Regions from separate parts of the Thalassospira indica genome, predicted to be linked through region 2. Evidence: predicted binding sites of a transcription regulator. Region 2 holds the regulator's gene; each other region holds the start of a gene.
The links. The regulator PhoB, encoded in region 2, activates phosphate uptake and scavenging genes when phosphate is short. The targets are predictions, from matches to a motif close to TNTCATAAAACTGTCA.
Positions count from the first base shown of each region.

Region 1: a site for PhoB is predicted at 1,442-1,457, ahead of phnF (phosphonate metabolism transcriptional regulator PhnF). Genes of this name have one in related genera too.
Region 3: a site for PhoB is predicted at 1,380-1,395, ahead of DY252_RS09135 (5'-nucleotidase, lipoprotein e(P4) family). Genes of this name have one in related genera too.

Region 1 is NZ_CP031555.1:4,354,115-4,357,392, reverse strand. Features, by position in the region: gene DY252_RS20370 (carbon-phosphorus lyase complex subunit) at 1-232, opposite strand, end outside; gene phnH (phosphonate C-P lyase system protein PhnH) at 235-837, opposite strand; gene phnG (phosphonate C-P lyase system protein PhnG) at 834-1,334, opposite strand; gene phnF (phosphonate metabolism transcriptional regulator PhnF) at 1,468-2,181, shown strand; gene DY252_RS20350 (trimeric intracellular cation channel family protein) at 2,207-2,842, opposite strand; gene DY252_RS20345 (LysR family transcriptional regulator) at 2,839-3,278, opposite strand, start outside.
Region 2 is NZ_CP031555.1:811,041-814,318, reverse strand. Features, by position in the region: gene DY252_RS03945 (cation:proton antiporter domain-containing protein) at 1-1,114, shown strand, start outside; gene phoB (phosphate regulon transcriptional regulator PhoB) at 1,194-1,892, opposite strand; gene phoU (phosphate signaling complex protein PhoU) at 1,909-2,631, opposite strand; gene pstB (phosphate ABC transporter ATP-binding protein PstB) at 2,654-3,278, opposite strand, start outside.
Region 3 is NZ_CP031555.1:1,936,056-1,939,333, forward strand. Features, by position in the region: gene DY252_RS09120 (HAD family hydrolase) at 1-627, shown strand, start outside; gene DY252_RS09125 (DUF1244 domain-containing protein) at 620-1,003, shown strand; gene DY252_RS09130 (acylphosphatase) at 1,043-1,357, shown strand; gene DY252_RS09135 (5'-nucleotidase, lipoprotein e(P4) family) at 1,529-2,380, shown strand; gene DY252_RS09140 (DMT family transporter) at 2,539-3,278, shown strand, end outside.

The DNA.
Region 1 (3,278 bases), 1.2 Mb from region 2:
TCAAAAAGATCGCCTCGATCAAGTCGCCACGCGCCTGCTTGATGGCAAGGGCGGCCAGATCGCGATCATAAAGCGATCCTTCGGCCATGACGCGGGTGACGGACAGCGACAGTTGCTGTTCGATCTGATCGGTTTCGATTTCGGCAATGTCTTTGTTGCCCCGGCGCTGCTCGGCCAGAAGCTTGTGCGCATTGTTGATGGCGCGTTCGCCACCTTTTACTGCAACATACATGATTAATTGACCTCTATCCGGGTAGTGCGCGACAGGGCGGCGATCTGGGTTTCGCTTGCGAAAATCACATCAACGCCGCACGGAAACAGGTGATGGTTTTCTGCGCGCCATGCATGGAAGCTTGTGGGCAGCCCCTTGATGCATAGGCTGTGCGTATCCTTGATGCCCGGTCCCTTAAGGGTCATGGACGGGCGATCTGAAATCTCATCGACCATCAGGATCAGTGTTGTGGATTGATCAGGATATTCCGCATTGCCAACCGCAAGGTCGGTGACAAAGGACAGATCATCGGAAATGCGCGCAACCGCAAAATCGGCCTGTTTGACATCCGTGCTGATCGGGCAGCCGCAATGGAATTTCAAATGATCACCGGCGGCCTTGGTTGCGCAGGAAGGCGACAACCAGACAGTGGTATCCATGTCCGCCATGGCAAGGAGCGTTGCGGTCGCGGCTGCATTCAACCCGTCAGGTGCAGATACATCGACCGGCAAATCATAAATGCGGCCGGGACGCGACATGGCATCAAGCAGGGCGCGAAACACGGCGTTTGAATCATAAGCCGCATGGCCGAAACCGGAAAGGACTTCGCTGGTCTGTACGCTCATTCGTCTTCTCCGCGGACAAGGGTGAAGAAATCAACTTTGGTCGCGGCAACCTTGCGGGCGTGGTCGCGTTTGGCAGCGGCCTGTTCGGCGGCCAGGGTATCGATGAAATCGCTTGCCGATCCGTCGCGCAGCATCACCGCATCAAACAGGGCGGCATATTGCGCCTGAATGCGATCACGTCCCTTGACGTAGGAATGCCCGACCGTGCCGTCTGACAGCGTGACGGCACAACGCGTCACGGTCATTTCACCAAGGTTGAAACGCTGCCCGGCACCACCAGCGCGGCCGCGTACCATCACCATGCCGATTTGCGGTTCGCGCAGGTGCGTCCAGCTTTCGCTGCTGTGATTTTCCGACCATTCGGTTTCAAGGCGTGCACGGGATGTGCGGGCCAGAACCGACATCCATTTTTGGCGCGCGGTAACATACGGATCGGTGGGGGTATCTGCATTCCGGTTTTGATCTGTCCGGGCATTCGGGGCGGGGTGCGCCGTCATCAAACTGATCCCTTTTCAACTTATGTCGACAAATTCAAAATTTGTCTAGACGTCTATACCTATTGACGTTATAAGACGATCCAGCACCAAAGGCAAAGGTCTTGCGGTGAAAGTTTTGTGAACGGGGAATGTAATGGATTGGGAACCGGGCCTATCTATATGGAAGCAAATAGAAAAGCAGCTTCTGGCTGATATCTCTGACGGCGTTTTTACGCCCGGCGAAAAGATGCCGACCGAGATGGAATTGGTCCGGCGCTTTGGGGTGAATCGTCATACGGTGCGCCGCGCCATGGCGGCACTTGTCGATTCCAATGTTGTCCGTGTCGAACAGGGGCGCGGGGCGTTTGTTCAGGAACAGATCCTTGACTACCCGCTTGGTTCCAAGACCCGGTTCTCGCAGATCGTATCGGGCCGTCATCGATTGCCCGACAAACGCCTGATCTCGTCCGAGGTCCTCAAAGCCAATTCGACCATCGCGCAGTTCCTCGATGTCAAACCGGGCACGCGGGTGATCGAATTGTTTTCGGTATCCGAGGCCGATGGTGTCCCGCTTGCGGTTGCGACAAGTTATCTTCCCGCCGCGCGCTTTGACGGCATTGTCGAGATATTTGTCGAAACCAAATCTTTAACAGAAGCCCTCAAGCGCTTCGGGATTGATGATTACACGCGAAAGACCACGCGCATTTCGGCAACGCTTCCGTCATCACGTGTTGCCAACCTGCTTAAACAGGCGCGCAATCGACCAGTGATTTCGACCGAAAGTGTTGATGTTGATTCGGCCGGTGCGCCAATCGAATACGGTGTGACCGCCTTTTCAAGCGACCGGGTTCAGTTGATCGTCGAGTAGGGAATGGGACAGCGGGTGTGCTGCCCTAGTATTCCCGACCTGGACGGGCCCTGTAGACCGGGAAGCTTAGCTTGAACTTGATCGCACATGCCCGCATCAGGAATGCGGCAAAGAACGCAATCACGGCAATCGGCCCGCGCGGCAAATCAAGGATCGCAGTGCCAATCACATAGATCCCCGCACCGACCAGCGCACAGGTGATATAAATCTCCGGGCGCAGGATCAGTGGAATTTCGTTACAGACAACATCACGCACCATGCCGCCAAAGGTGGCCGTGATCATGCCCAGAACGATTGCGACCAGCGGGGATACGCCCAGATTAAGGCCGATGGCCGCCCCGGTGACCCCGAACATTGCCAATCCCAGTGCATCGAGCCACAGCAAGGCAACATAGCGTCGTTCCACCAAATGGGCGGTGAAGTAGGTGATGACGGCAGCCCCGATGCAGGTCACAAGCCAGGTGGTGTCGCGTATCCAGAAAACCGGTGTTGCCCCGGTAATGACATCACGCACAGTGCCGCCGCCGATGCCGGTAAAGGTCGCAATCAGGACAAAACCGACCATGTCCATCTGACGACGGGATGCCTCAAGCGCGCCGGTAATCGCAAAAACGGCGACCCCCGCCAGTTCAAGCCAATAGATGATTTCAGTAATCGTCATGATGTCCTTTGCGGGGCCTGCCCGTGATCTGTGGGTTGCGAAACGGGGTGTTCTATCGGCATGCGCAATCTGGTTGCGGCAACATCTTCAAGCTGTTCACGTAACCAGAGATGCGATGGATCGTGCTGATATCTTTGGTGCCAACACATGAAAATTGGAAGATCAAGCGTGCCCTTTTTTAGACCCGCTAGCGGCATCGGCGCACAGGCGAAATCACGCAGCGCATGTTTTTGGAGAAGGCTTGGCAAGGTTGCGATCATATTGCTTCCGCGCAGGAATTCGGCAATGGCGGTAAAGTTCGGTACCCGCAAAACGATGTTGCGTTCAACATCCTGATTTTCAAGCATGTCGTCAAACTCAAGCGTGCGGTTATTGCCATAGCGCACCGTGATATGGCGCGCGGACAGATAATCGTCATCGCTTTGCGGGGCGTCGC
Region 2 (3,278 bases):
CCCGGAACTGTTTGCCATCGGCACGCTGTTTGTTGTGCTGGCGGCCAGCACCTTGACCGAGGTTTCCGGGCTTTCGATGGCGCTGGGGGCGTTTATCGCAGGGGTGATGTTGGCCGAAACCGAATTCCGCCATCAGATCGAAGCCGACATTTCGCCGTTCCGCGGCGTGTTCCTGTCGCTGTTCTTTATGTCGGTCGGCATGTCGGTTGATGCCGACGTTGTGTATAACGAATTTGGCACCATCGTCATGTGGCTGGTGCTGTTGCTGGTGATCAAGACGGCAGTTTTGTTCGTTCTGGCACGTGCGATCCGGTTTGAAACCGGCCTTGCCATCCGGGTAGCCATGAGCTTGGCCGCCGGCGGTGAATTTGCCTTTGTGATGTTTGCCCTGGCCGCCCAGAATGGTGCTGTACCGCTTGAAATGGCTGCGATGCTGATCCCGGTGGTGGCGATTTCGATGGCGCTGACCCCGACCCTGATCAGCCTTGGTCACAAGATCGAGGAAAAGCTTCATCCCAAGGAAGAAGACCAGCTTGGCGTGATTGCCGAAGAGTCCGAGGGCATCCACCAGCATGTTCTGGTGATCGGAAGCGGCCGCGTTGGACGGGTTCTGGCCCGGTTGCTCAAGACGCGCAACATTCCGTTCCTGGTGCTTGATAGTGATGCACAGCAGGTTTCGCGGGGCCGGGCAGAAGGATTGCCGGTTTACTTTGCCGACGGGTCCAGACCGGAAACTTTCCGGGCTGCACATACGGATGAAGCAAAAATTGCGGTTGTTGCCATGGGGAACCCGCATGCGACCGAGAAGACGGTCGCCCTTTTGCGCCAGCATTACCCGCATCTGAAGATCTTTGCCCGTGCGCAGGACATCACCCATATCGGGCCGCTGTCGCGCCACGGGGCGGATGCCGCCATCCCGGAGGTTCTCGAAACCGGGTTGAGATTATCCGATCACGTTTTGGCGGCGTGCGACGTGCCGCAGGAAGACATTGATGCCGAAATCGCCAAATTCCGCCGCGCGGACATGCTTTTGATGAATGAACTGGCGCCGCGCCCGCAGCGCAAACCGTCAGGGTCGGAGAATGCGGACAAACCGGCGAAGAAAGAAACCTGAAGACGTTACGACGTTAAAACAAAACCCCCGCAGCAAATCGCTGCGGGGGTTTTTTAATTAGATCAGGCTCTAAACCGGGTTAGGCAGCGGTTTCAGAGTCCAGCGCATAGCCCGCGGCACGGACCGTGCGGATGATATCGCGGGTGCCCTTGACGTCATTGAGCGCCTTGCGCAGGCGGCGGATATGAACGTCAACCGTGCGGGTTTCGACATAGATGTTCGGCCCCCAAACCGCGTTAAGCAACTGTTCGCGCGAGAAAACCCGCCCCGGATGTTCGAGGAAATAGCGCAGCAGACGGAACTCGGTCGGGCCAAGATGGATCGATTTTCCATTGCGGCTGACCCGGTGGGCGGCGAGATCCATTTCGATGTCGGAATAGATCAACTGCCCTTGTGGTTGCGCCGGACCGGACCGGCGCAAAAGTGCGCGGATACGGGCCAGAAGCTCGCCAATGGCAAACGGCTTGGTGACATAGTCATCAGCCCCGGTATCAAGACCGCGGATCCGGTCGCCTTCTTCACCGCGTGCAGTCACCATGATCACCGGCAAATCGCGGCTTTCAGGCTTGCGGCGGATCTGACGGCAGACCTCGATCCCCGACATTACCGGCAGCATCCAGTCGAGCAAAACCAGATCGACATGGGTTTCAGCCAGAATTTTCAACGCTTCGTCACCGTCACCGGCTTCGACAACCTGCATCCCCTCGCGTTCGAGGTTGTAGCGCAACATGGTTACGATTGCTGCCTCGTCCTCGACGATAAGAACCGTTGGGTCCATCTTCTATGCTCCCGTGTCAGTCATTCGGTTCGACAACAGCGAAGTTCGCTGCGTCGTTTTTTGGCCGGTCAATCCCCGGCAGGTCTTCGCCCTTGATCCGGTAATAGATCGTTTCGGCGATATTGGTTGCGTGATCACCGATACGTTCGATGTTCTTGGCAATGAACAACAGATGGGTCGATGCGGTAATGTTGCGCGGATCTTCCATCATGTAGGTCAGCAATTCGCGGAACAGCGAATTGTACATATCGTCGACTTCCTGATCGCGTTCCCAGACCCGGTGGGCCTTTTCGGCGTCGCTTTCGATATAGGCATCCAGGACATCCTTGATGATTTCCTGGGCCAGCTTGGCCATGTTCGGGATCGCCTGAACCGGGCGGATCGGCGGGATCTGGTTCAGGACCTGCGCGCGTTTGGCGATGTTTTTGGCAAGATCACCAATGCGTTCAAGATCGTTTGACAGCTTGAGCGCGGTCACCACCTGACGCAGGTCATCAGCCATCGGCTGACGCAGGGCCAGAAGACGGACGGCAAAGTCCTGGACTTCCTGTTCGAGCACATCAATGCGCTGATCGGACAGGATGACTTTCTCGGCCAGTTCGGAATCGCGTTTGACGATGGATCTGATCGAGGAAATAAGCTGGCTTTCAGCAAGCCCGCCCATTTGCGAAATGATGTTGTTCAGACGGGTCAGTTCCTCGTCGAACGAACTTACGATATGGGTATGTTCATCAGCCATTTATGCGTACTCCTGGCGTCGCTTAACCGAAGCGGCCGGTAATGTAACCCTTGGTGCGTTCGTCCTTCGGGTTGGTAAAGATCTGATCGGTTTCACCGACTTCAACCAGCTTTCCGAGGTGGAAGAACGCGGTGCGCTGCGACACACGGGCGGCCTGCTGCATGGAGTGGGTCACGATCACGATCGTGTAGTTCGAACGCAACTCGTCTATCAGTTCCTCGACCTTGGCGGTCGCAATCGGATCAAGGGCCGAGCACGGCTCATCCATCAGGATGACTTCCGGGCTGACGGCAACCGCGCGTGCGATGCAAAGGCGCTGCTGCTGACCACCGGAAAGACCGGTTGCCGGTGACTGCAGGCGATCTTTGACTTCTTTCAGAAGACCGGCACGTTCGAGCGAGGTCATGACGATTTCATCAAGTTCGTCACGCGAATTGACCAGACCATGAATACGCGGGCCATAGGCCACGTTGTCATAGATGGTTTTCGGGAACGGGTTCGGTTTCTGGAACACCATGCCGATGCGCGCGCGCAGCTGAACCACGTCGATCCGCTTGTCATAGATGTCGCGACCATCCAGGGTAACGTCACCTTTGATCGTCACACCGTCAATGGTGTCATTCATCCGGTTCAGGCACCGCAGGAAG
Region 3 (3,278 bases), 1.1 Mb from region 2:
CCCGAAAAGGTTGATGATCGTCTTTATCAGGCCGAGTTGGCCAACCTTTCCATCTATGGCTATGGCGTGACGGGCTTTACCCTGTCGATGATTGAAACTGCGATCGAATTGTCTGATCGTAAAATCAGCGCCGAGGACATCCACAAACTGGCCGAAATAGGCAAATCGATGCTGCGTGCGCCAACCCGTATTATCGACGGGGCGGAAAGCGTGCTGAAACATTATGCCAAGCACCCGGACTACAAGGTAGTTCTGGTCACCAAGGGCGATCTGATCGCCCAACAGCTCAAGATTGACCGTTCCGGCTTTGAAGACCTGTTTGACGGTATCGAGATCGTCTCGGAAAAAGATCCGCTGACCTATCGCAATATTTTCGGCCGCTATGGTGTTGAGCCCGAACAGGCCGTGATGATCGGCAATTCGATGAAATCCGATATTCTGCCGGTCCTTGCGTGCGGTGGCACTGCGATCCACATTCCCTATGAAATCACCTGGGTTCACGAAATGGTCGACCAGACCGAGATCGACAATGACAAGGTCATCACGGCCGAAAGCATTGCCGATGTACCCGGGATCATCGAAAAACTCGAACAGCAAATGGCGAGTGGGAGAATGGAAAATGTCTGATTGCGCCGGTTCTGAAATGTCCACCGAGGCGGTTCTCGCCAACGGCCCGGCTGCCGATCTTGATCCGCAAACCAAACTCGAACTCGAAGCGGCTGCCTTTCGTGGCCTTGTGACGCACCTTCAGGATCGCAAGGATGTTCAGAATATCGATCTGATGAACCTTGCCGGGTTCTGCCGCAATTGCCTCGCCAAATGGTATCTGGCCGCCGCACGCGAACACGGTGTTGCGATGGATTATGATGGGGCGCGCGAAGTTGTCTATGGCATGACCTATGACGAATGGAAGGACAATCATCAGGCGCCGGCATCTGATGAGCAGAAACAGAAGTTTCAGGACACCGCCCATCTGCATGCCAAAATCCCCGGCGCGAAGTAAGCCGCGGATAAAACCATCGACAAGGGAGGAGGCCCGATCATGACCGATACAAGCCCCGACCCGTCAACCGGTGACGGCAACATCGCCGTCCATGCCCGGATCGAAGGCCGGGTGCAGGGCGTGTGGTATCGCGCATGGACCGTGGAAGAAGCCTGCAAACGCGATCTGACCGGCTGGGTACGCAATCGCAATGATGGTTCGGTCGAGGCGGTATTTTGCGGCCCGGCCAAGGTGGTGCAATCCATGATCACCGCCTGCCACGATGGCCCGACCCATGCGCGCGTTGATCGCATCCATGAAGAACCGGCGCTTGAAGACGGTTTTGCCACGTTTGAAAAGCGCCCAACCGCCTGAAACAGCGGGTCCGCCAAGGCGTTGGCGGCTTTGTTAAACCGATTGCAAAAGCCTTTTTCCAATTGATTCTGGAAAAAGGCTTTTTCTTTATCGCACTGCGGTGGCATGGTTATGAAATCCTGACTGCATGGTCAGACGCAATGCGTCGGGAAATCAACAGGGAGACTACACATGACCTTTATCGCAAAATCATTTGGCGTTGCTGCCATTGTTGCGACCAGTGCGCTTTGCGCGTTCGGCGCCCAGGCAGAGCCGGAACAGAATGATGGCCTGAACGGCACACTTTGGCTGCAAACCTCGGTCGAATACAAAACGACCGCCATGTCGGTTTATGCCGGTGCCACCCGTTTGCTTGATGCGGCCATTGGCGATCACAGCTGGACGGCAGCGCTCGAGCAGGACGGCAATTATATGACCAAGCCGCCGGCGGTTATCCTTGATGTCGATGAAACGGTTCTCGATAACTCCGCCTATCAGGCATGGGTTGTCACCGACAAAACCCATTACAGCTCCAAAACCTGGGCGGCCTTTGTGCACGACATGATTTCCACCCCGACGCCGGGCGCGCTGGAATTCACCAAGGCGGCTGCCGCCCGTGGTGTTGAAGTCTTCTATGTCTCAAACCGCAAGGCACCGGAAGAAGCACCGACCATCGAAAACCTCAAGAAATATGGCTTCCCCTATGCGGATGAAAAGCATGTCATGCTTCGCGGTGAAGTCGAAGAATGGGGCTCGAACAAAACCCCGCGCCGGGCGGCTGTTGCTGAAGATTACCGTGTGATCATGCAGTTTGGTGACAATTTCGGTGACTTCACCGATGAAATCGATGGCTCGATTTCTGATCGTCTCGCTGTCATGGAAAAATACGGCAATTACTGGGGGGAACGCTGGTTCATGCTGCCAAACCCAAGCTACGGCTCATGGGAAGAAGCCGCCTTCGGTGGCGATTGGGGCAAGTCGGGCGACGAACGCCGTCAGGACAAACTCAATGCCATGACCCCGTGGGCAGGCCCGACCGAGTAATCCTTGCCGCGTACTTACGTTAAAGGGCGTCCCGACCGGGGCGCCTTTTTTATATCTAACCTTCTGCGCGACCTCCGGGGTTCATCTTTGCCGTGCAATGGTGTTAGGGTCATGCATCAGGCTTTAACCGCTTTGCACGCGCCACCACGCAGGATGTTATGAAAGCGACTGCCGCCAACGCCGCCACCCCGCACCGTGATCGTGTCCCACTGGCTGTCGGGACGATCATTTTTACCGTTTTCGCCCTGTCACTGGGCGATGCGCTGATCAAGCAATCGAGCGGCCAGTTCGTCATCTGGCAAATATTCGTCATCAGATCGGCAATCGCCATTCCCTTTCTGGTGGGCTATCTGGCAATTCGTGTCCCGTCGGCCTTGCGCCTTGGTCATGCTTTTGGCTGGACCACGTTGCGCAGCCTTTTGCTGGTCGTGATGTGGATTTGCTATTATCTGTCCCTGCCGCATCTGACCCTGTCGGTGGCGGCGGCAACCTATTACACCTTGCCGATTTTCATCACGCTGTTTAGCGCCATCACGACCCGAACCAAAATCAGTAAAACAGGCTGGCTTGCCGTCGTCATCGGCTTTGCGGGTGTGCTGTTTATTCTGCGTCCGGATGCCGGAAACTTTAATGGTTATGCATTGCTGCCACTGTTTGCGGCCATGCTGTATGCGGTGGCGATGATCTTGACCCGCACCAAATGCCGGGACGAACATCCGATCAAGCTCTCGCTTGCGCTGAACATCGCCTTTGTTGCGGTCGGGGCGATTGCTGCGCTGGTGATCAGCCTGCTGTCTGATGATATGCGCGATGGCTTCCTTCTTGCCCCTTGGAGCACCATGAACCTAACCGGCTTGGGCACGATGGCGCTTCTGGCGGCATCCATCCTGATCGGCAG